3 regions of the Dongia soli genome follow, and region 3 is predicted to be linked to each of the others. Evidence: riboswitches for the same ligand, from Rfam matches in the RefSeq annotation. Region 3 holds a riboswitch; each other region holds the start of a gene.
The links. Region 3 has a riboswitch for cobalamin ahead of SMD27_RS17215 (energy-coupling factor ABC transporter permease). Riboswitches for the same ligand answer to the same signal wherever they lie in the genome.
Positions count from the first base shown of each region.

Region 1: another riboswitch for cobalamin. It lies ahead of SMD27_RS23365 (CbtB domain-containing protein); the one in region 3 lies ahead of SMD27_RS17215 (energy-coupling factor ABC transporter permease).
Region 2: another riboswitch for cobalamin. It lies ahead of SMD27_RS07760 (ribonucleoside-diphosphate reductase subunit alpha); the one in region 3 lies ahead of SMD27_RS17215 (energy-coupling factor ABC transporter permease).

Region 1 covers NZ_JAXCLW010000014.1:20,638-28,640, forward strand. Annotated here, with positions in the region: gene SMD27_RS23345 (hypothetical protein) at 1-46, opposite strand, end outside; gene SMD27_RS23350 (DUF3828 domain-containing protein) at 223-741, shown strand; gene SMD27_RS23355 (hypothetical protein) at 877-1,179, shown strand; gene SMD27_RS23360 (CbtA family protein) at 1,831-2,577, opposite strand; gene SMD27_RS23365 (CbtB domain-containing protein) at 2,614-2,820, opposite strand; cobalamin riboswitch at 2,956-3,174, opposite strand; gene SMD27_RS23370 (GNAT family N-acetyltransferase) at 3,207-4,349, opposite strand; gene SMD27_RS23375 (GNAT family N-acetyltransferase) at 4,573-5,658, opposite strand; gene SMD27_RS23380 (hypothetical protein) at 5,828-6,628, opposite strand; gene SMD27_RS23385 (ABC transporter permease) at 6,688-7,494, opposite strand; gene SMD27_RS23390 (ATP-binding cassette domain-containing protein) at 7,514-8,003, opposite strand, start outside.
Region 2 covers NZ_JAXCLW010000002.1:248,678-256,680, forward strand. Annotated here, with positions in the region: gene SMD27_RS07745 (bifunctional 5,10-methylenetetrahydrofolate dehydrogenase/5,10-methenyltetrahydrofolate cyclohydrolase) at 1-237, shown strand, start outside; gene SMD27_RS07750 (putative bifunctional diguanylate cyclase/phosphodiesterase) at 610-2,667, shown strand; gene SMD27_RS07755 (ribonucleotide-diphosphate reductase subunit beta) at 2,684-3,796, opposite strand; gene SMD27_RS07760 (ribonucleoside-diphosphate reductase subunit alpha) at 3,787-5,784, opposite strand; cobalamin riboswitch at 5,893-6,117, opposite strand; gene metF (methylenetetrahydrofolate reductase [NAD(P)H]) at 6,163-7,029, opposite strand; gene SMD27_RS07770 (ArsR/SmtB family transcription factor) at 7,026-8,003, opposite strand, start outside.
Region 3 covers NZ_JAXCLW010000005.1:88,995-96,997, forward strand. Annotated here, with positions in the region: gene SMD27_RS17180 (group II truncated hemoglobin) at 156-554, shown strand; gene SMD27_RS17185 (SRPBCC family protein) at 805-1,506, shown strand; gene SMD27_RS17190 (zinc-dependent alcohol dehydrogenase) at 1,520-2,689, shown strand; gene SMD27_RS17195 (type 1 glutamine amidotransferase domain-containing protein) at 2,725-3,291, shown strand; gene SMD27_RS17200 (energy-coupling factor ABC transporter ATP-binding protein) at 3,323-4,186, opposite strand; gene cbiQ (cobalt ECF transporter T component CbiQ) at 4,186-4,929, opposite strand; gene SMD27_RS17210 (energy-coupling factor ABC transporter substrate-binding protein) at 4,916-5,257, opposite strand; gene SMD27_RS17215 (energy-coupling factor ABC transporter permease) at 5,257-5,928, opposite strand; cobalamin riboswitch at 5,992-6,206, opposite strand; gene SMD27_RS17220 (GNAT family N-acetyltransferase) at 6,429-7,370, shown strand; gene SMD27_RS17225 (DUF6796 family protein) at 7,342-8,003, opposite strand, start outside.

The sequences.
Region 1 (8,003 bases), on a different contig from region 3:
TCACGAGAACCGACTTCACCTGTGTCAGCAATTTGTCTTGCGTCATTTTTCACCCCCTGCTTGCAAAACCCCGCTTTCGAATAAACATCCTTAAGACGAAAGTCGATTACCCGCAGGCGTCGGTGGAATTGGGTGACAGCAGTCACAGCCCGCCCGGTTGATACCGCTCCGGCTGGTTGCTACGTTAAGACCGGTGTCACAGGCGGAGACGGAGAGAAGAGGATGCGCCCTGGCTTCGGTTTCTTTCCTAAATACTCTTTTGCACCGTTTTCCCGCACCGCGCTGCTGTTGCCCGCCCTGCTGCTTGCAAGCATCCTGTTGGCGACGCCGGGCTTCACTGCCGGGCAAAGTGCCCGCGCTTTCCTGGAATCGATTTATGCCCATTATCAGGGCATTGATCCCGAAGGAGTCGCCCTGAGCACCGACGACGACCTTAACTATTACTTCACGCCGGAACTTGCCCGCAAACTGGCGGAGGACAGCCGCGCTGCCCAGGCGAAAGGCGATGTGCCGGAACTGGATGGTGATCCCTTCGTCGATGCGCAGGATTGGCAGCTCAGCGATCTGACCATCGATGTCGATGACGCCGCCACCAAGAAGACCACCGCCAAGGTGAGTTTCAGGAACCAGGACCAGCCGGTAACGATCAGGCTGGATCTCGTTAAGATCGGCCAGACATGGAAGATCAACGACATTCACTGGCCGAAAGGAAGCCTCCGCCAGCTGCGCGCCGGCAACTGAGGCCCCGTCCCTCTTCCCTTCTCCCACCGAACAAGCCATCCATTCTGCCCGTGCGATTGAAAATCCCGGCGATCGCAGACCATTCAAATTTGTTGACTTAAAAACAACTGTCGCGATATAGTTGCAAAATAAGCAATGCAACGACGACGAGCCGCCATGTCGCATCTGACCGTCTGCCTCCACGGCATCCGCATCCATGTGGGGTTTTATCGCGACGGCCGGCGCTGGCGGATCGATGAGGCGGATGTCTATGTCACCGATGAAGACGGCGAGCTTGCCTGCATCGTCGATGATATCGACCGCGTCGGTGGCATCGGCCCGGCCGGGAGCTTCCAATCCCTGCGCTGCCTGGCCGAGGACACGGCCAATGAAAATCTGATTGCCGATTGGAACCGCGACCAGCGGATCTATGAACGCGAACTTGACCGCAACGATTAGGCTAGAGGAGCGAAGATGCAGGAACACAGAAAGGCACCCGATGGAGAGCGGAGCGGCGGCCTTGGCCCGAAGCAGCGGGCCTGGTGCGACGCCTATCTGCCAAATCTCCGCCGCCCGCCAGAGTCCGCCGATTCCGCGCAATCGCTGCCACCTCAGGCCCGTCGTGAGCCAGTGGTGCCGCGATGATGCCATTTCTTCGGAGCCTGTCCGCTTTGCTGGACGACATACCCGACAGCCGGCAAAGGCCTTTGCTTTGCGGCAAGCCGGCAGCACCGCCCCTGCCGGCCGATAATTGTATCAGTTATCGCGTTGCTTTAACTGCCGAGCGGCTTCATCCGCTCGCTCGGAACGACAATTTTAAGCACGAAGATACAACAATATCATAGAGTTAAATGTACCTTTTGAGGTTTATCACCAACCAATCAGATTTAAGCACGCTCGGCCGCTTCCGGTCTGTCGATCCCGCAATCTGCGGGCTCATCCAATGCCTGAGGCCAGATATGGCTTCCGCATATCGGGATAAATCCTTGATCTTGCAGAACATTCTCAGCGAGCGCATGGCGTACGAACGCCTTTAGCCTTGACGAGCGCAGATATAAAGCCGCCACCCGGATCCCGAATGGCGGCTTTCTTTTGGAAACAGCGCGCCTGTCAGGCGGCCTTGAACTGACGCTTGAAGAAGAAGCCCGTCAGGATCCCCAGCGCCACCCAGAAGAGCAGGCTGGTCATCGTCGCGGCGACGATGAAGCTGTGGGCTAGCGCTTCCGGCGCGGCGCTGTGGTGTTCCACCGGCTGCGGCGCACCATAGGCATGCGGCAGCACGATCATCGCGACACCCAGCACCGACCAGAGGATCTGGCGGGTGAGGAAGATCAGCGCCAAGCCGCCACCGGTCAGCGCCACCGTCGCGACCCACCAGACCTGACGCTGCATCAGAGGGGCAGCTTCGGTGCCCGGCACTTCCGGCGGCAGGCCGAGACTTGGCGCGAGTGTGAAGACGGCGAAGCCGGCGAGACCCCAGAACAGACCCTTGCGCCAATCCATCTCAGTCCCCCGCGCCGCATAGGCGGCGGCCAGCAGCAGCGCAAAGCCGATGCCGGTCAGGATATCGGCGGCGGCAGTGAAGGCATTACGCTGCAGCCCATCGCTCGGCTCCCAGCCGCCCTCATCATGTTCATGCGCCTCGCCGGTGGCGTGATCATGTTCGGTGGTGGACATGGCAGAGCCATCGGCCGTTGCGGAATTACCAACAGCCGGTGCCGTCTCCGCCGCCTTTTCGAAGACTTCGGCTTTCAAGATGACCGGAATGGTCGCGATCTGATGCACGACGGTGACGAAGACACCCGCGATCACTCCCGCCAGGACGGCGGTGATCAATAAACGACGAAATGTATCCATGGACGTTCCCCGAGATAACGGCCCCCGATGGCCGTCTTAGTGGCAGGGGAAAGCGTTCGAATGCCGGGTGTCGTGGGCGGCGTTATGGAAAACGTTGATATGGGAGAAACCCACTCCCCAGATCAGCGCCACGCCAAGGAAGGCAGCGCAGAAGATGCCAAGCTTCGCGTCGGCCTTGGAGGTGCTGCCGATCGCAGTCTGGTTTTGGACGGTATGAGTCAGAGTCGAAGAATTGATCTGCATGATGATGCTCCTGGTTCGGCCTTCGCGCGAAAGTGCCGTGGGTTACAGAAGCGTCGATCGTCCCGTGCCAGATCGGAGAACAAACAGGGCTATCACCAGTTTCGGACCACCCCGTCCCGCTCCCGCTCATGGCAGAGCGACCGAACGCCGATGGCAGGTCTCCTGGCTCGCGGGTCACCGCCTGCTTGCCGACCTTCCCGGTTACCCGAACCAGTGGTCATGGATGGCAGCAGGCTATCCGCTTACAGTTGCGGGGGCAGCCACGGTCTTGGCCCCTTTTGGGTCGTCCGCACCGTGTTCCCTATTAATCCCCTGGACTTCAGCCGTCGGGGAACCATCTTCCGGCAAGATATCGGCGATCGAGCCTGCCTGTCAACGCGGCGGCGTCAGGGTCTGGCCTCTGAGCGTCCCATTGCTCCACCTATTTCCTGCGACTCCGGCTCGGGCACGGGGTTCACCCATTTTGCGCTACTCTTCCGCTGTTTCAGCGCCCTCAGCCAGTTGGCTGCATCGCCGCGCCATGACAGGGATATGCGATAGCTCCGCACCTCCGTGACCCGATTGCGGCTCCAGAACGTCTTATTGGGCTCCGCGCCGAGACCGAGATAGCAGTCGAGGTGACGCTCCATGGCCCAGCGCAACAAATGTTCGTTCGCCAGGATGCCAGGGGATTGTTTCTGGTAACGGGGGTCGAATCCCCCGATCATTCCATGCAATGTACGCTGGCCGCAAAAGTACACCTGCACGACAAGCGGTTCGCCATTCAATGTCAGCAGCATCAGCCGGCAGGCCGGTTTGGCCTGGCGGTCTGCATGATAGCTGACCAGGAAGTCGCGAAAACTGCGCGCATAAAGCCAGGGCCCCTTTTTGTTGTTGCGCTCCGCCCAGATGCGCTTTTGCACCAGCAGCCAATCGATCAGGGCGGGACCGCGGTGATCGCCAGGTTCGACCACCTCCGCCTCGATATGGCCGAGCTCAGCCAAACGCCGCACTGATTTCGCGTGGGTACGACGATGGCTTTTACCGAGTGAGGCGTAATAGCTTTCCCACCCGCTTTCATCCCGCAAAGGAACGTGGACGGCAACACCGGGTTCCTCTTCGAATCGATGGCCTGACAGGATCGCCTGCATCGGCGACGTCAATTCGAGATGGGGCAGTATCGCGATATCGGCGCCGGATTGGTGTCGCAATGCCGCCCATGCCGTCGCGATCCATTGAGCGTGGTCGATTGCGTCATCGAGCAAGGCGCTCGCGCATTCGGCATCATAAGCTTCGAGGGGCCGCAGATAAGTCCATAGCAGCTTGCGCTGCGTGACCAGCGGCCAGACCGCGATCAGGCGCCCCTGATCCCAGCCGAGAACGCAGCACAGCTTTCGACCGGCCGGCGCCGCAATCGCTTCCCAGATCTTCAGGCAGATATCGAAACTTTGAAACGCGCCGGCATTCTCACAGCGCTGCCACAAATCGTCCCAATACGGTTTCAGCACGCGAAAGCGTTCAGGACTCTTCACCAGCTCCAGTTCAGCCAATTCCCCCGCCCCCAAGGCCGCTCATTGTCTGATTGGCCGCAGCATAACAGGTTGCATAACCGCGTCGCAATCTTGCTGATGCGGTTGTATCGGAAGACGAGGTGACATCGGAAGATGTCGCACCGCGCAGATGACCTGGATGGGAATTGAAATCATGCCGCGGAGATTCCAGTCCTGCGCCTTGTGTTAACGATCATACGGGTCCGAAACGGCCGCCGCCGTCTCAAGACTCGCTTGGCAATTTTTCGCCGCCGTTCCGTTGCTTCATCGATCGAAGCCAGGTGGCCGCACGCCCCCACCAGCTGACTGAAATGCGGTAGCTTTTGATCTCAACGACTTCATTGCGGCTCCAGAACTTTTTGTTCTGCTCGGCACCAAGGCCGAGATAACAGTCGAGCCGGCGCTGCATCGCCCAGCGCAGCAAATGTTGGTTCAGCAGAACGCCGGGCGACTGCTTCTGGTAACGCATATCGAAACCGGCGATCACGGCGTGCAGAATGACCTTGCCGCAAAAATAAAGCTGCACGGCGAGCGGTTCGCCGTTCAATGTCAACTCCATGAGTTGACATGCCGGCGAGGCCTCCTCATCGGCGTGATAGGCCACCAGGAAATCACGGAAACCCTGTGCGTACAGCCAGGCGCCCTTTTTATTGACGCGCTCCGCCCAAGCCCGCTTTTGCGCCAACAGCCAATCGATCAAGAGCGGGCCGCGACGATCGCCGGGCTCAACCACCTTTACGTCGATCTGGCCAAGTTCGGACAAACGCCGCGCCGACTTCGCATGATCGCGCCGATGGCTTTTGCTGAGTGAGGCGTAATAGCTCTCCCAGGCGCTTTCAGCGCGCAAGGGGACGTGAACCGCAACCCCCGCTTCCTCTTCGAAGTGGTGGCGCTGCAAAATTCCGGCGAGTGCGGAGGCCTGCTTGAAATGAGGCAATATGGCGATATCCGCACCGGATTGGCGGCGCAATATCTCCCACGCGGCGGCGATCCATTGCGTTTGATCGACCGCATCATCGATCAACGCGCTTGAGCATTCGGCATCATTGATTTCAAGTGGACGGAGATAAATCCACAGATGTCGGCGATAGATGACGAGCGGCCAGACAGCAATCAAGCGGCCCTCATCCCAGCCGAGCACGCAGCAGAGCTTTCGCCCTGCCGGTGCCGCAATCGTCTCCCAGATCTTCAAGCAACTATCGAAGCTTTGGAAGGCGCCGGCATTTTCGCTGCGCTGCCACAAATCATCCCAATCCGGTTTCAGCGCGCGAAAGCGCTCGGGATTCCTCGCCAGCTCCAGGTCAGCCAATTCCCTGCCCCCCATGATGGCCGCTTATGCCGCCTTGGCGCGGCCATAGGGGGTCGTATTACCCGCATAGCGCGCAAATCCATTTAACTCGAATCCGCCGACATCGCGTCTAAGCGAATGTACCTAGAGGGGGAATTGAATCATCGATACGGAGCTTCGGTCCCTATCCTTACTTCTGACCCTTGATTTCCGTCTCAACGGCCTTGGACAAGGCAAAGAGGCGCCGTTCCAGCACCACGGGTTGGTCGCACACCAACGGCAGCAGCTTCTCGCGGTCATCGAAGATGCGGGAATCCCAGCTCACCTGCTCCTGCACTGCCTGGCGCTGTTCGGCGATCTTGAGATCGGTCGAGGCCGGGTCGAGCCCGTCCAAGATCTTCATCCCCGCCTGGATACGGTCGGCCAGTTTCTGCTGGCGCTGGTTGAAATGCCGGATACCGCGAATGATGGCGCCCCGTTCGTCATTCAGGGTCTCGAACAGGCCGGCAAATACCTTGGTCATGACCGCGGCCCGGTCCTTGTCATAGCCGGCGGCGAAGCGGTGGAGGGCATCGACCGCCTCCTGCTGCGGCATGCGGCGCGGTGCGACCTGCGCAACCACCGCCTCGACGGCGGAATCCTTGCGCCAGGTATCCGCCGCCTCGGTCGGATCGGGACCGCTCCACATGGCGCCGACCGACAATTCCGGCTGCAGCCGCTGTGCGCAGGGCCAGTCATCGCCGGCATTGCTGGCGGTATTGGCGCTACCCGCACTTTCCGTCTCACCGCTTCCCTCGACAGTCCCGGCATTGGTCGCGCCGGGTGAGGTGGCGCTCGGTGAGGCTCCACCGGGTGAAGATGCGCCGGGTGAGGATGCATCGTCTTGCGCCCGTGCGGCGACGCCGACCCCGCTCATCAGCAGGCCGACGGCGGTAAAGGCGACCGCTATCTTTCGAGTGAATGTCACCTGCATGGTCGGTTGATCCGTCATGCCTTCCTCCACGCTAAAGTTTACGCAGCTCTGCGGCCGCTTTCTCGTCTTTCGACTGCTCACCCGCCGGCCCGCACCCGTGCAAGCATGCCCTTCGCCGGGTCATAGGCGATGATGGCCGCTGCCAGGAAAACGGCGAGGCAGCCGATCACCACCAGGATCGAGAGCGGCTCGATGCGGCCATAAAGCATGAAGCGGATCATCTCGACCGCATGGGTGAAGGGGTTGAGCCGGCAGATATCCTCCAGCAAGGGGCTCCCCTCGCCCACTTTCCACAGCGGATACAACGCCGATGAGGCGAAGAACATTGGAAAGATCACGAAATTCATGACGCCGGCGAAATTCTCCAACTGCTTGATCATCGAGGAGAGCAGCAGGCCCAGCGCACCCAGCATCAGTCCGGAGAGCAGTAATGCCGGAATGACAGTGATATAGCCGAAAGGCGGTGGCTCGATGCCGTAGAAATAGGCGATCAGCAGAAAGACATAGATCTGCGGCAACGAGAGTAGCGCGCCTGCGGATAATTTCGACACCAGGAGGAACCAGCGCGGGATGGGACTGGTCAGCAGCACCCGCATACTGCCCATCTCCCGGTCATAGACCATCGAGAGCGAGCTCTGCATGCCGTTGAAAAGCTGGATCATCGCGATCAATCCGGGGACGATATATTCGTCATAGAGAATATAGGTCTCGTAAGGGGGAATGATCGAGACCCCGAGCACCGAGCGGAAACCGGCGGCGAAGATGAAAAGCCAGATCAGCGGCCGCACCAAAGCCGAGACAAAACGGCTGCGCTGATGCACGAAGCGCAAGCCCTCGCGCCAGGTGATACCGATGAAGCAGCGGATCCAGGCCATGATCGTCATTACAGTTCCACCCGTTTCCTCATGCTGCATTCGTTAAGCGCCGGAAAGCGTCTTGCAGCGATCCGGCGCCGAGACCGCTGACGATCGCACCCGCCTCGCCATAGTGCAGGATGCGTCCGCGATGCAGGACCACGGTCAGGTCTTCCGGTTTCACCTCGTCGATCAGATGGGTCGCCCAGAAAACGGTCAGGCCGCGATCCTGCACCAGGCTGCGTACATCCGCCAGGATATCGGCGCGGCTGCGGATATCGAGGCCGACCGTCGCTTCGTCGCAAAGCAACAGGCGCGGCTGATGCACGAGCGCGCGGGCAATTTCGATGCGCCGCATCTCACCGCCGGAAAAGCTGCGCGCGCGCCGGCCCGCTTCCTTGAGCAGCCCCACCCGGCTCAGCTCTGCGGTGATGCGCTCGCGCGTCACCGCCTGAGAAAGCCCATGCAAGGCGGCGTGGTAAGCCAGATTCTGCGCCGCCGTCAGTTCCAGGTCCAGCGCCCGCTGCTGAAAGACGATC
Region 2 (8,003 bases), on a different contig from region 3:
GCGGCCGTCATCGACATTGGCATCAATCAGGTGACGTTGGCGGACGGCACCACAAAGGTTGTTGGCGACGTTGATTACGAGTCGGTTCTGCCCGTCTGCGGCTGGATTACACCGGTGCCTGGCGGTGTGGGGCCCGTCACCGTGTCGGTGCTGCTGCGCAATGCGGTGATCGGTGCACAGCGCCAGCGCAAACATTATGAGCGTTTGTTCGGAAGCAATCCGACCGCGGCGCAGTGAAAGGCACACCATTGGACGGCAGAGGTTGGATAAGAGATCCGTCGTCTGCCGTTTCAACTGCGGTTATACGGCCGTGTCGGAGTTGACTTCTACCGGAGTCGTCAGGACCCGATCTATTCCTATTCTATAATTTCGTAATCGGATCATACCGATAGTTTGCTCTGTGACTAAGGTCATGGCGGCTGCATATTATCTTATGCTAGGGTTCTTGGCACGCAACTATTGCGATTTGAGCGTAAGGCTCTGTTAATCTTTACTGCCTAGTTTTACGCCTGGATTGTTCTCGGCGGGTTTCTCAGCGTGACGGTCGGCTTGCCCTGTTCGATAGGCGAATCGACCGGCAATCTAAGCTGCCTGCGGAAGGCTTGCTGAATGGCACAAGAGCGTATTCTTATCGCCGATGATACAGGTGACCTTGCAGGCCTCGCCGACGAGCTTCGGAATGCGGGGAAAGGCGTTCTTTCTGTCGGCGATGCGGAAGAGGCCGTCTCGCGATTGGATGATGCGGTCCCGACAATCGATCTTCTTTTGCTGAATGGCTCTCGCAGTATCGACGCGATCGCATTGCTGCGGCGCCTGCGATCGACTGAACGTCACACCGATCTCGCAATCATCGTCGCTCTCCCGGCGAATGCCGATGAGCGCATGGCGGATGCATTCATGTCCGGCGCCAATGACTGCATCTCTTTCCCGCTCAGCCTCAAGGTTGCGATCGCGCGGTTGCAGCAGGTTATGCGTCATCATGGCGCCATCATAGACGGCCAGGAACAACGCGAACGCTTCGACCTGGTTGTCGTCGGCTCCGGCGATGGAATTTGGGATTGGCGGCTTGATCGAGACAACCTCTACTTTTCGCCGCGCCTATTGGAACTGTTGGGGCGCTCGGAAGAGCAACGGCCGAACAGCATAGATCAATGGATTGATCTGGTTCACCCTGAAGACAGGGAGATGGTCAAGCACGACTTGCGCAACCATCTGGAAGGTATTTCCCTCAGCTTCCGCGTCGAATGCCGGATGCAGCACCGTAACCACGCCTATCGCTGGTTCCTGATCCGCGGCGCTTCCCAGCATGACGAATTCGGCAAAGTGATAAGGGTTGCCGGCTCTTTCACGGATATCAGCGAACGAAAGCTCACGGACCCGATGACCGGGCTGCCCAACCGCCTGGTGCTCTATGACCGCATCAGTCAGGCGATTTTGCGCAGCCGCCGGAGAGGCGAAAAATTCGGTATCATCATGCTGCAAAGCGACCGCTACGAAGTCATGCGGGCGGCCTATGGACAGGAATTCTGCGATCAGGCCCAGAAGTATATTGCACAGCGCATATCGCAATCTCTGCGCACGACGGATACGCTAACGGCCATCAGTGAGAACACGATGTGCGTTCTGGTGGATGCCATGCGTGACGATTCCGATCTGTTACGCGTCGCCCGCCGCTTGCGCGCTGCGGCCGAAGAGCCGATGACCTTGAACCAGGAAACCCTGATGATGACGCTCAGCCTTGGCATGGCTGAGGGCCGGCCCGAGCATCAGAATGCCGAAGAACTGCTGAAAGAGGCGATGGCGGCCTTGAATACTGCCCGCTTGCAGGGCAGCGGCCAGGAAGCGATCTTCGATCCTGATTCGCAGCAGCGATCAAAAGAGCGGTTACGGCTTGAAGCGGATCTGCATTTGGCGCTGCGCCGCGACGAATTGCGCGTGCATTATCAACCGATCATTAATTTTGCCGATGGCCGGTTGGCCGGATTCGAAGCCCTGTTACGCTGGGTGCATCCGACACGCGGTGTGATTTCACCGGCCGATTTCATTCCAATGGCGGAACAGACTGGGCTGATCGTGCCCGTCGGGGCCTGGGTCTTGCAGAACGCCGCCCGGCAGATACGCGAATGGATCGATGAGGGTGCACCGGAAAATCTCTTCGTCAGCGTCAATGTTTCCAGCCGGCAGCTCGAAGGCGGCGATCTTGCCGGCATCGTGCAGCAGGTCCTCGCGGAATATCGTCTGTCGCCGGTCAGTCTGCGCCTGGAACTGACGGAGAGCGCCATCATGCAAGATGTCAGCGCGGCGCGGGAGCTTTTGGGCAAGCTGCGGGATATTGGCTGCGGCCTGCTCTTGGATGATTTCGGGACGGGCTATTCCTCGCTCAGCCTATTGCAGGGGCTGCCCATCGACGTGCTCAAAATCGACCAAAGCTTCATTAGATCGATGCGCGGCGATCGGGGCGGCATACGCATGGTCGAAGCGATCGTACACTTGGCGCGGCTCTTTGATCTCAAGGTCGTAGCCGAGGGTATCGAGGATGAACGGGATGAACGTCTGGCGCGTGCCTGCGGCTGCGACTTCGGCCAAGGTTGGTTGTTCGGCAAACCACGGCTGGCAGCAGATTGCTCGGATCTGCTGCACCCCCCGTTAGCCGCAGTCGGCGGATAATGCCGGGCGCTTCACATCACGTCGAAGGCAGGCTCCCACTATCCTGCCGGTCCGTCGCATAAAATTTTTCAAAATGCGCCCAGACGCCGTCATCGCCATCCCAGCTGCCGCGGCTGGCGCCCTTGGAATATTCCGTGGCGCGCTGCTCGAAGAAATTGGCATGTTCGACGCCGTTGAGGATTTCGACCAGCCAGGGCAGGGGATGCGGTTTTAGCTGCTGATAGCCGCTTTCGCTTTTGGCGAAATAGCCGAAGACAGGCGTCAGCTTCAATTGGCTCAAGCGCCAGTCGGCGATATAGCGAACATAGGCGGAGATATCTTCCGGCGTCATGCCCTCGATCTTGCCCAGGCCGAAAGCCAATTCGACGAAGCGCTCTTCCAATGTGACCATGGTCCGGGCGACATCGATGATATCGTCGCGCACTGCGGGGGTGACCGCTCCCGTCTCGCGGTTCCATTCATGGAATAGGCGGATGACGCCTTCGCAATGCAGGCTCTCGTCACGCACGGACCAGGACACGATCTGGCCCATGCCGTTCATCTTGTTATGGCGCGGGAAGTTGAGCAGCATAGCGAAACTGGCAAACAGCGCCATGCCTTCAGTAAAGGCGCCGAACATCGCCAAGGTGCGGGCGACATCTGCCACCGTGCCGACGCCGAAGGTGTGCATGTAATCCGCTTTGGCACGCATCTGCTCATAATCGCGGAAGGCAGCAAATTCGGCTTGCGGCATGCCGAGCGTTTTCAGCAGCAAGGCATAAGCATCGATATGCACCGTCTCCATATTGGAGAAGGCGGCCATCATCATCTGCACTTCCAGTGGCTGGAAGATCGGGATGTAGCGCTTCAGGTAATTGTCGCTGACCTCGACATCGGATTGCGTGAAGAAGCGAAAAATCTGGGTCAGCAGGCTGCGTTCCGTGTCTGTTACGCGATCCGATGCCCAGTCCTTGATATCGCCGCCGAGGGGAACTTCCTCCCCCATCCAATGAATCTGCTGCTGACGCTTCCAGAAGTCATACGCCCACGGATAGCGTTCGACATCATAGGTGCCGGTTGCATTGAGAAGGCCGATCGTTCCCTTGCCGATCAGGCTGCGCGGATCGGTCTTGCCATCGATTACTGACATGCCAGGCACTCCTCGTAATCGGCCCGCTCCGGTGTGGTCAAAGCGATGCCTTCGTTCTTTTTCTCCAATTGGCCAGCGAAAGCGGCGCGCTGCAGCGATTTGGAGCGGCAGTAATAGAGGCTCTTTACGCCGCGCTTCCAGGCCGTCCAATGCAGCATATGGAGATCCCATTTATCGATATTGGCCGGCAGATAGATGTTAAGCGACTGGCTCTGGCAAATATAAGGCGCGCGGTCGGCGGCGAGATCGATGATCCATCGCTGATCGATCTCGAAGGCCGTACGGAAGACGGCCTTTTCATCTTCCGACAGGCATTCCAGATGCTGGACCGAGCCTTCATGCTCGATGATGGACTGCCAGATTTCCGGCACGTCGAGATCCTTCTCTGCCAGCAATTTGGCGAGATGCGGATTACGCACGACGAAGGCGCCGCTCAAGGTCTTATGGGTATAGATATTGGCCGGGATCGGCTCGACGCAGGCGCTGGTGCCACCGCAGATGATGCTGATCGATGCGGTCGGTGCGATGGCCAGTTTATGGCTGAAGCGGGCGGACATGCCGCGTTCGAGCGCATCGGGGCAGGGGCCGCGTTCTTCTGCAAGCGAGACGGAGGCGGCATCGGCGGCCCGCCGGATCTTGTTGAAGATGCGGAAGTTCATCGACTTTGCGAGCGCGCTTTCGAAGGGGATGCCATTGGCCTGCAGATATGAGTGGAAACCCATGACGCCGAGTCCGACCGAGCGTTCGCGCATCGCCGAATAGCGGGCGCGGGACATAGTGTCCGGTGCGACATCGATGAAATGGGTCAGCACATTGTCGAGGAAGCGCAAGACATCCTCGATGAAGCCCGGCTTTTCGCTCCATTGATCCCAGGTCTCGATATTGAGCGAGGCGAGACAGCAGACGGCAGTGCGTTCCTCGTCGCGGTGATCCTTGCCGGTCGGCAGTGTGATCTCGCTGCAAAGATTGGAGGTCGAGACCTTGAGGCCCAATTCACGCTGATGCTTGGGCAGCGCGCGATTGACCGCATCAATGAAGAGGAGATAGGGCTCGCCGGTCTGGAGGCGAGTTTCCAGAATGCGCTGCCACAATTGGCGCGCATCGACATGGCGCATGGTTTCGCCGGTTTTTGGGCTGATCAGGGCAAAGGACTTTCCGTCGCGAACTGCTTCCATGAAAGCGTCGGTCACATTGATGCCGTGATGCAGATTGAGGCCCTTGCGGTTGAAATCACCGCTGGCTTTGCGGATCTCCAGGAATTCCTCGATCTCCGGATGGTGGATATCAAGGTAGACGGCGGCAGAGCCACGCCGCAGCGATCCCTGGCTGATGGCCAGGGTCAACCCGTCCATCACGTGAATGAAGGGAATGATACCCGAGGTCTCGCCACTGCCTTTGACGGCTTCGCCAATTGAACGGACTTGGCCCCAATAAGTGCCGATGCCGCCACCACTGGAGGCGAGTGCTACGTTCTCATTCCAGGTCCGGACGATGCCGTCCAGCGAATCCGGAACAGCATTGAGGAAGCAGGAGATCGGCAGGCCGCGCGTCGTACCGCCATTGGATAGAATGGGTGTTGCCGGCATGAACCACAGCTGCGAGACGGCATCATAGATGCGCTGGGCATGGGGAATGTCATCGGCAAAAGCGCAGGCGACACGCGCGAACATGTCCTGATAGCTTTCACCCGGCATCAGATAGCGATCGCGCAAGGTCGCCTTGCCAAAAGGCGTCAGCAAGTCGTCGCGTGACCGGTCAAGCTGAAGGTCTGACGGCTTGGGGGGCTGGGCCAGCGGAAAGGGAACCGGGGCGTGGCGCTGGCTGGGGCGCGGCGCCAGGGGCAGATCATTGAAAAGGGACGGCGGCATTTGCTGGGGCGTCTTCGCAGCGGCCGGTCTTGACGATGCCTGGCTGGCGCGCGGCTGACGCACCGGTTCCGGGACGAGATGACCGTCGAGATCGAAGTCAAAGGCGAGCAAGGACGACATCGGTAGCCTCTTCTTGTTCTGCAATCGGGAGGCTGACCGGAGAGTCGCATGCGAAAGGCGTACCGAAAGGCAACACCTGCAAGCGGCCACAGGACACCCCGCCCCGGGGACGAAACATCGTTCACGGCAGGTCTCCTGGCTCGCGGGTTCTGGCCTTCGTCCCGCCTTCCCAATGCCATTGGCCGATAGCCCAAGGCATCAGTGGCTGATTTGGACGACAGCTCGCCGCTTACAGTTGCGGGGGCAGCGCCGGATTCGTCATCGCCGACTTACCGGTCTTCCCTCTTAGCTCTAGATGTAGATTTCCAGAGAACCGTGTTCTCAAGATGTAGCAGAGAGACTGGATGGATTTCAATCGAATTGTTGGCCATCAAGTGTTCAGGCCGCCCGCTCCAAGGCCGGCTGGATACCCAAAGCATGGCAAATCGCCAGGGTCAAAGTCGGGCGGTTCAAAGTATAGAAATGAAAGTTTTGCACGCCTTCTGCGATCAACCTTTCGCACATAGAGACGGCAAGGCTGGCCGCGACCTGCCCCCGTGCATCCGACTCGTTTTCCAGCCCGTCGAAGCGGTCGATGAGCCATTTGGGTATGCTGGCGCCGCATCGCCGGGCGAAACCGGCGGCCTTGTTGAAATCGAGGATCGGCAGGATACCCGGAACCAGGGGATGGTGGATGCCGATGGCGGCAGCGGCATCCCGAAAGCGGAGAAAGACCTCCGGCTCGAAAAAGAATTGCGAGATTGCCCTTATGGCGCCGGCATTCAACTTCTGCTTCAGATTGAAGAGGTCGGCCAGCCGGTCGTGCGACTCCGGATGGATTTCAGGATAGCAACCGACCGAAATTTCGAAATCGGCTAGGTCGCGCAGCGCTGCGACCAATTCGGCGGCATACTTGTATCCCGCCGGATGAGGGTGAAAGGGCGTGCCGGCTTCGGCCATGTCGCCGCGCAAGGCAACGATGTGTCGGATACCCTCGGCCCACCAATGACGTGCGATGTCGAGAGTCTCGTTACGCGACAGGGCAACACAGGTAAGATGCGCCGCCGGGGTCAAAGAAGTCTGTCGCTGGACATGTGCCAACGCGATGTCGCTGCCCCGCCTTGCGCTGCCGCCGGCGCCGTAGGTTACGGAACAGAAACGGGGTTGCAGCTTCTTCAGGCGGGTGAGCGTCTGGTCGAACTGATTCCATCCGGCGGCGTCACGCGGTGGAAATATCTCGATGGAAAAGGTGACCGCTTTGTTCATGCACTCCTCCCTTTCGGTGCAGCGGTTTTGGTGGTTTTCGCGTTCCGCTTCCTGGGCGATGCTGGAGCGCTTGCGATCGCATCATTTGCCGGGCGCCGGGCGGACCATAGCACGACGGTCAGTTCGCCACCGGTCAGATGACGAGGGCGGCTTGGTACCAGCCCTGCCTTGCGATACCAGTCCGCAATCTGGCTATCGCCGAAGCCAAGCCAGCGATGCGCCTGTTCTTCTCGCAACGCCACGAGCTCGTGGGTGGCGAAATCGACGACGACCAGTTGGCCGCCGGGCCGCAAGACCCGCGCGGCCTCGCCCAGCACCGCATCCGGCCGGTCAGCAAAATGCAGCACCATATTCAAGGTAACGGCGTCGAAGCTCTCTTTATCGAAGGGGAGGGTCATCATATCGGCCTGCCGGACCTGACAGTGCCGATGGCCGGCACGAAAGAGATTGTGCCTAGCCACCTGGAGCATCTCGCGCGAGCGGTCGATGCCGATCGCGGCCGGCACTTGAGCGGCCAGCAGCAGCAGCACATGGCCGGCGCCGGTGCCGATATCGAGCAGGCTAGCGATCGGCCTTCCCGAGAGCGCGGCCATCAGCTCCTTGTCGACGCGTTCCTGATCGGTATGGAGAGCCCTGATATGCTCCCAGTCGCCGGCATGTTGGCGAAAGTAATCAGCAACGCGCGTTGCCCAGCCTTCGGAGATCGATTCCAGACGCTCTAGGTCCATTGAATGGCGGCGATCTTCGGGCGGCAACAAATCGACGATCAGCCGGGCGATCTCACTGCCAGCCCCCCCTTCGGGCAAGCGATACCAGGCCCAGGGGCCTTCCTGATTCCGCTGCAGGAGATTGGCTTCGACCAGCAGTTTCAAATGCCGGGAGATGCGTGGCTGGGACTGGCCCAGAACGTCACAGAGGTCGCTGACTGTCAGTTCGGCATGCGCGCAAAGCCCCAGTATCCGCAGCCGCGTGGG
Region 3 (8,003 bases):
GCGGCCGCGCTCTCCAGGGCGCGGCCTCCTTTTCGACGAAAAAAGGCATTTCCGGTGCCGCTTTTGATCTGCTACGCTCCGCTCCCGGTGCAGTAGTTCGACGAACAGGAATTCACCATGCCATCGCATACCGGGGAATCGGTGGGAAAGGGAAAATGACGGTCTCAGCGAAAACCTCGCTTTACGATCTGGTGGGCGGCGCCGAAGGCGTGAATCGGCTGGTCGAGACCTTCTACGACATCGTGGAAAAAGAGCCGGCGGGCCATGTGCTGCTGCTGTTGCATCTGCGCGGCAATGGTGTCGCCCATTCCCGTGTCGAACAATTCAATTTCCTCTCCGGTTTTCTCGGCGGTCCGCGCCTCTATGTCGAGAGGCATGGCCATTCTGATGTGCGCGAGATGCATGCCCATGTTGAAATCGGCAGCGAGGCGCATGACGCCTGGTTGACCTGCATGGCGATGGCGATCGACCGGGTCGGCATCGCTGCGGATGTCAAAGAGCGGCTGATGGGGCATTTCCGCCGCGTGACGGCAATGCTGAAGAATCGTCCTTGATTATCTCCTGATTCCGGCGCCCCGCCGGAACAATCATCACGCCCGTATGTTGGCGCTTATGTCTGGCGGATGAACCGGACAGTTGGCCTGTTCTCTTTTTTTTTGAAGCGGACGGGCCTTGCGCGACCAAGCTTCTACTGTGCCCTGCGTTCGAACCAAGTGCCGATCATGTCCTGCTGATGCGTCCGCAGGACACTCGGGCGCAGTGTCACGCCTCACACAACCGCATCGAGCCGCTGAGGAGATAAGAATGGGCTATGCAAGGGAATCTTCGCCCCGACAGGATCGGCGGCGCGGCTCTACCCAGGCCGGGAACAGGGGCAAGGGCCTTGGCAACGTGGGCATCGCGGTCGCCCTGGCCGGCGCGGCGGCGCTGGGGGTGATCGGGGTCCAGGCGCTCAGGCGTAGCTCCAAGATGCGGGTCGGTGGGATGAGTGGCGCGACGGCTGGGGCCTCCGCCCACGGACCGGAGGTGGAGCGATCGCTGACGATCGAGAAAAGCGTGGATGAGCTTTATCGTCGCTGGCGCGACCCACAGAATTTCCAGAAGATCATCGGCCATTTCGCCGAAGTCGAAAGCCTCGGCGACGGTCGCGCCCGCTGGTCGGCGCCGGCGCCGCTCGGCGAATGGTATATGCGCCAGGTCGAGGATCGCCCCGACGAGCTGATGCGATGGGAGGCGGAAGAGGCTTCCGCGCCGCTGCAGGAAAGCTCGGTCCGTTTCCGCCCGGCAAAAGGCAAGCAGGGCAGCGTCGTCACAGTGCATATGCGGCTGAACCCGCCGGGCGGCGTGCTGGGCCGGGCGGCAGCAAAGATCATGCATAACGTCATCCCCGCGGAGATCGCGTCGAAGATGCTCCATTACTTCAAGAGCCTCGTCCTTACCGGCGAAGTCCCGACCACCGATCGCCAGCCGTCAGCCCGGCGGGATCCTGACCGGCGCGACTATTGAGGAGGAGGCATACATGCGCGCACTTTGCTGGAACGGTGTCAACGACCTGCGCGTCGAGACGGTCAGGGACCCGCAGATCGTCAATCCTCATGATGTGATCGTGAAGGTCCGCAAGACCACGACTTGCGGTTCGGACCTGCATTTCATCAACGGCTACTTGCCGACCATGCAAGTGGGCGATGTTATCGGCCACGAATTCATGGGCGAGATCGTCGATGCCGGTTCGGAGGTCACCAATGTCGCAAAGGGCGACCGCGTCGTGGTCCCATCCTTCATTTCCTGCGGCCAGTGCTGGTATTGCCAGCAGAAGCTCTTCTCGCTTTGCGACTGCACCCATCCGAAGCCGGAACTGCAGGAGCCGTTCTTCGGCTATCCCACTGCGGGCATCTATGGCTACACCCACGCCTTTGGTGGCTATGCCGGCAGCCATGCCGAATACATCCGCGTGCCCCATGCGGATGTCGACTGCTTCAAGCTGCCCGACGGCGTTGGCGACGAGCAGGCCGTGTTCTTGTCCGATGCCGTGCCGACCGGCTATATGGGCGCCGATTTCTGCAACATCCATCCCGGCGATGTCGTGGCCGTCTGGGGCTGCGGCGGCGTCGGGCTGATGGCGCAGAAAAGCGCCTTCCTGATGGGGGCGGAACGGGTGATCGGCATCGACCGCTTCCCCGAGCGCCTGGAGATGGCGCGCCAGCATGTAGGCTCGGAAACCATCGACTATACCGCGGTGGACAGCGTTCTCGACGTGCTGAAGGAGATGACCGAGGGGCGCGGGCCCGATGCCTGCATCGATGCGGTCGGCATGGAGGCCCACGGCACGGGCCCGCAATATGCCTATGACCGGGTCAAGCAGACGCTGGGCCTGGAAAGCGATCGCGGCCAGGCTTTGCGCGAGGCGATCATGGCCTGCCGCAAAGGCGGCACCCTCTCGGTGCTCGGCGTCTATGGGCTGATCGACAAATTCCCCATGGGCGTCATCGTGAACAAGGGGCTGACCTTGCGCACCGCGCAACAGCATGGCCAAGCCTATCTGCCGCGTCTCCTGGACCATGTGCAGAAAGGTGAGCTCGATCCGTCCTTCCTGGCGACGCATCGCATGTCCCTGGAAGACAGTCCGAAAGGCTATGGCCTTTTCAAGCACAAACAGGATGGCTGCGTGCGGGTGGTCTTCACGCCCTGACATCGCATCCTAACCAAGATTGAAGGAGCAACCACATGTCCGATGTCACCGGATTGAAAGTCGCCATTCTCGTCACCGATGGCTTCGAGGAAGTCGAATTGACCGAACCGCGGAAGGCGCTGGATGCGGCCGGCGCCGAGACCTCGGTGGTATCGCCCAAGGACGACCAGGTGCGGGCCTGGCGCTTCACTGAATGGGGCGACAGCGTGCCCGTCGATATCCCGCTCAGCGAGGCCAGGGCCGAGGAGTTCAGCGCGCTCCTCTTGCCTGGCGGTGTGCTCAATCCCGATGCGCTGCGGATGGATGTGAAGGCGGTCGCCTTCGTCAAAGCCTTCTTCAAGGATGGCAAGCCCGTGGCCGCGATCTGTCACGGCCCCTGGACCCTGATCAATGCCGGTGCGGTGCAGGGCCGGCGCCTGACATCATGGCCCTCGCTCGAAGTCGATCTGCGCAATGCCGGCGCCGATTGGGTCGATCAGGAAACGGTGCTGGACCAGCGTCTGCTCACCAGCCGCAAACCCGATGACATCCCCGCTTTCACCCGTGAGTTGATTTCCCTGCTCAGCAAAGTACGCGCTCAAGGCCAGGACGCTTTTGCTTGAACCGCAGCCTCGACTCATCGCTCATCTAACACTAGACGGAGAGATCCGCCGCGATCCTGTCCATCGTCGCTGTCTCGTGGCCGATGAGCTGGAGGAGATCGCGTCGGGTCCGGGGCAGGGGACCGGTTGCGGGCAGCATGCCGGCGGCACGCATCGCCTGGGCGATCTCCCAGATGAGCGGTGGGCGCATATGCAGGCGGTGCAGCAGGGCCCGATCAGCAAAGATATCCTCCGGCGCGCCGTCGCAGGCGATGCGGCCTTCCCCGAAGATGACGATGCGGTCGGCCCAGCCATAGGCCATGTCGATGTCATGGGTGGTGAGCAGGATCGCCGTCTCCTGGCCGGCAATGCGCCGCAGCGCCGCCATCAGGTGACTGACGCTGAACGGATCAAGCCCGGCACTGGGTTCGTCCAGCAGCAGATAACGCGGCTGCATGGCGACGATGCCGGCAATGGCGACACGCTTGCGCTGGCCGAAGCTCAGCATATGGGTCGGCCGGTCGCGCAGATCCTCGATACGCATCGCCGCCAAAGCAGCATCGACCTGGCCGCGCGCCGCGTTCGGCGCGAGGCCGAGATTGAGCGGCCCGAAGGAAACATCCTCGAAGACGCTGGCGGCGAAAAGCTGGTCGTCGGGATCCTGCAGCACCAGGCCGACCTGCCGGCGCAGATGGCGCAATCCCGCTTTGTCGTAGCGGATCTCTTGTCCATCCAGCCGCACGCTGCCGCGATCCGGCCGGATCGTGCCGTTGAGCAAGGTGAGGAGCGTGGTCTTGCCGGCGCCGTTCGGGCCCAGGATCGCGACTTTTTCGCCCGGCTGCAGCGCGAGGCCGATGCCGGAGACCGCGGCGATCCCGCCGGGATAGCTGTAATCGGCCGCAACGATTTCCAGCATCAGTAACCGACCCGACCGATCATGGCGATGGTGGTGATAAGGGCGGCTGTCCCAGCAAGGCGCACCAGCGATAATTTTTCCTCAAGATCGATGAAGCGCAATTCGCCATCATAGCCGCGCGCCGCCAGACCGGCTTCCACGCGCTGAGCCCGGTTGAGCACGCGCGGCAACAAGGCGGCGAGCAGCAGGCCGAGCGAGCGCAGGCTGCGGCGATAGCCATCATAGCCAAGGCGGTTGGCCTGGGATCGCGAGGAGCTTTCGACGCAATCCAGCGTCAGCCAGATGAAGCGGAACATCATGAGGGCGATATCGCTGGCTTCGGGACCGATGCCGGCCCGGCGCAGCAAGCGCAGGATGTCGGTCAGCGGCGTGGTCAAAGCAAGAAAGAGCAGGGCGGCGACACAAGCGAGGCTGCGCAAGGCGATGAAGCCGGCCGGCAGCAGGGCCGCTTCGGAAAGACCAAGAACCGGCCAGGCGCTATTGAGCTGCAGGGTCACGACCTGCGCCAGGCTGCTGAGGGCGATGAACCCGGCCGGCACGCTGGCGCTGCGCAGGATGTCGCGGCACGAGATACGGGCGCCCCAAAGCAAGAGCGCGGCGCAGCTCACAAGAACGACGCCCTGCGCCATCCAGCCCGGACTGCACAAGGCGGCGGTCATCATGCCGATTGCCAGCGCTGCCTTTTCCAAAGCGGGAAGGCGGCGCCAGCGATTGGTCTGGGCGTTGCGATCAATGAGCCGCATGATCCTGCGGATTGCTGGCAGCTTTGGCCGGACTTCCTTCTTCGGCCAAGCCCCCTGCTTCGGCCAAGCCCCGGCGGCGGCCGAAATAATAGCCGAGCAAGCCGGCGCCGATCGCCGCCTGCAAGGCGAAGAGCAGGCTTTCGATCTCGCTGCTCGGTGGTTCCCAAAGCGGCGCCGCCCAAGGCTTGTAACTGGGATCGAGCGCAGTGATCGCTTGTTCCGCCTGGTTGTCGGAACCGGCGAATTCCGCATCCTTGCCGTGGATCAGCAGCGGTACAACGGCCAGCGCGATGACGGCGGCGAGCAGCCAGAGATTGCGCTTCATCATCACGCGGCCTTCCGGGAAATATTGCTGAGGACCGCCAATTCGCCATTGCTGTATTTCGACAGCAGGTTCCACACCACCACAGTCAGCAGGCCTTCGCTGATCGCCAGCGGCACCTGGGTCACGGCGAAGATGCCGAGGAATTTCGCGGCAGCGCCGATGATGCCGCTTGCCGGATCAGGGAAGGCGATGGCGAGCTGGAAGGAGGTCGTCACATAAGTGGCAAGATCACCCAAAGTGGCGGCGGTGAAGATCGCGATGGTGGTGCCGAGGCCGATCGCCTGGATGCCGCGATAGAGGCCGTAAGCGACGAAGGGGCCGACGATGCCCATGGAGAAGATATTGGCGCCGAGCGTGGTCAGGCCGCCATGAGCCAGCAGCAGCGCCTGGAACAGCAGCACGATCGCCGAAAGCACGGTGGTGACGGTCGGGCCGAACAGCGAGGCGGCAAGGCCGGTGCCGGTCGGATGCGAGCAGCTGCCGGTCACCGATGGCAGTTTCAGCGCCGACAGGACGAAGACATAGGCGCCGGAGGCGGCGAGCAGCATCTTCACCTGCGGATGTTCGCGCACCACACGGGCGATGCGGCGCAGGCCGAGAATGACAAATGGTGCGGATGCGGCAGCCCAGCCGATGCAGTGACTGGCCGGCAGATAGCCTTCCATAATATGCATGATCCCTCCGATGCATGTCCCTCTATCGCGCATCGAGGCATATGCCTCCGGGGTGGAAGGCCGGCGCCGATGCGTCCGATGGCAGGTCTCCTGGCTCGCGGGTTATCGCCTTGCATCGACCTTCCCGGCTCGCGCCAGTGGTACGCTTGGATGCTCGGCTATCCGCTTACAGTTGCGGGGGCAGCCACGGTCTTGGCCCCTTTTGGGTCGTCCGCACCGTGTTCCCTATTAATCCCCTGGACTTCAGCCGTCGGGGAACCATCAGCGGGGCGGATCATGCTCAGGCACCCTTGCGGTGTCAAGCTCGGCAGGGCGAAATCCTTCGCCGTTTTTTACCGGTCTCTCAGGGCGCCGATCAGCCCCGGTTGTCACCTCGGACTTGATCTGCGGTTCATGGTAACAACCGCGCTTGGCCTCGCCCATGGATCCTGAGGTCAAGCCCGAGGATGACGACCTTGTTTGTTTTTAGTGCTCTGCGATGACCATCGCCGGCAGAGTTGGTGGCATGGAGGCGTTTCCTGCCGGCTGTGGTTGAGTTATTGTCGCGCATGCATCCTTATCCGGGCCTCACCTATCGCTGCGACGATCTGACCGACCCGGCCAAGCGGGTGGCCTGGGTCGAGCTGCTGCAGGAGATTTTCGGCATCGATCTCGGTCCCTTCAGCGCCTTGAATATCTGGCCGCCGGATTACCGGGCCTTCTCCTATCTCGACGGCGAGGCCATGGCGGCCAATGTCTCGCTGCGGCCGATGCCGATGATGATCGGTGGGCGCCGGGTGGAGGTGGGGCAGATCCAGTCGGTCGCCACCCGGCCCGCCTATCGACGGCGCGGCCTGTTCGGCGACCTGATGCGGCGCATGCTGGCGGAGGCCGATCGCCATTATGAATGCCAGATGCTTTATACCGTCAGTCCGGATCTCTATATGCCCTTCGGCTTCCGGCCGCTGACCGAGCATTATTTCCGCGGCCAGCTCCATGTCGCGGCCGGTGATGCGGGGGATCTGCGGATCGAACGGCTGGATATCGGCCGGGAAGAGGACCGTGCGACGATCCTCGGTCTCTTCAACCGGCGCCGACCGGTCTCGGATCATTTCGGCCTCTGCGATGATCATGCGATCTTTCTCGCCAATCTGCTGGCCCGGCGCGACTGGCATCTCAGCTTCCTGCCGGCGGAACAGGCATTGATCGTCTGGGAACAGCGCGATCGGACGACAAGGCTGCTCGATATCGTCGCCCCGCGCATTCCGCCGATGGCGTCGATTGCCGCGGCACTTGAACTCAGCGAGATGACGGAGATCAAGATTCTCTTTCCGCCCGACCGCCTCGTCGGCAATCTGACGGCAGCACCCTATAAGACCGACGACAATGTCATCCTGATGGTGCGCGGCCCCTTCGCGATCGAGGGCACGCCCTTCATGCTGCCACCGACGGCGGAATCGTGAAGGCTCTTTGCACGCCGCGTTCTTTCCACAGATAAAATGTCGACAATCCATAAGCGAGCAGGAAGGCGATGTTGATGCCGGCGCCGTTGAGCCAGCTGCACACCGGATGAGGCGCGAGGTGGGGCAGGACATGGGCGACGAGCAGCAAGGTGACCGGGTTGATGATGGCGGCGAACCAGCGCGGATAGAGGCTATAGCCGCGCGCCGTTATGACGGCGAGCAGCGCCATGCCGCAGAACAGCAGGATGTCTGCTGCCAGATAGGCGATCAGCAGGACCCTGTTGAATTGCTGCCCCAGCTCCAGGAAGGCCGGATAGGCTTCTTGTGGCACATTCAGCATCGCCTTATAGACCATGCCGACGAAATAGAAGGCGCCATGCGCCAGCGGCGAATAGGCATTGCCGCAGAGCATCAGCAGGAAGACCAGCGTGGCCAGCACCCGGCCCGCCGGCCGCGCCACCACATAAAGGTGACAGGAGGCGGCAAGGTAAAAGGGAATGGCGAAATTGGCGATCAGCGCGCCGGCCGCCAAACGCGGTTCGGAAGCCGGCAGCATACTTGACAAGCCGCCGAAATCGATCGCCCCGGCATAACGTTGGAGCAGCAGCGGATATTCGTCGGGCGTGGCATGGC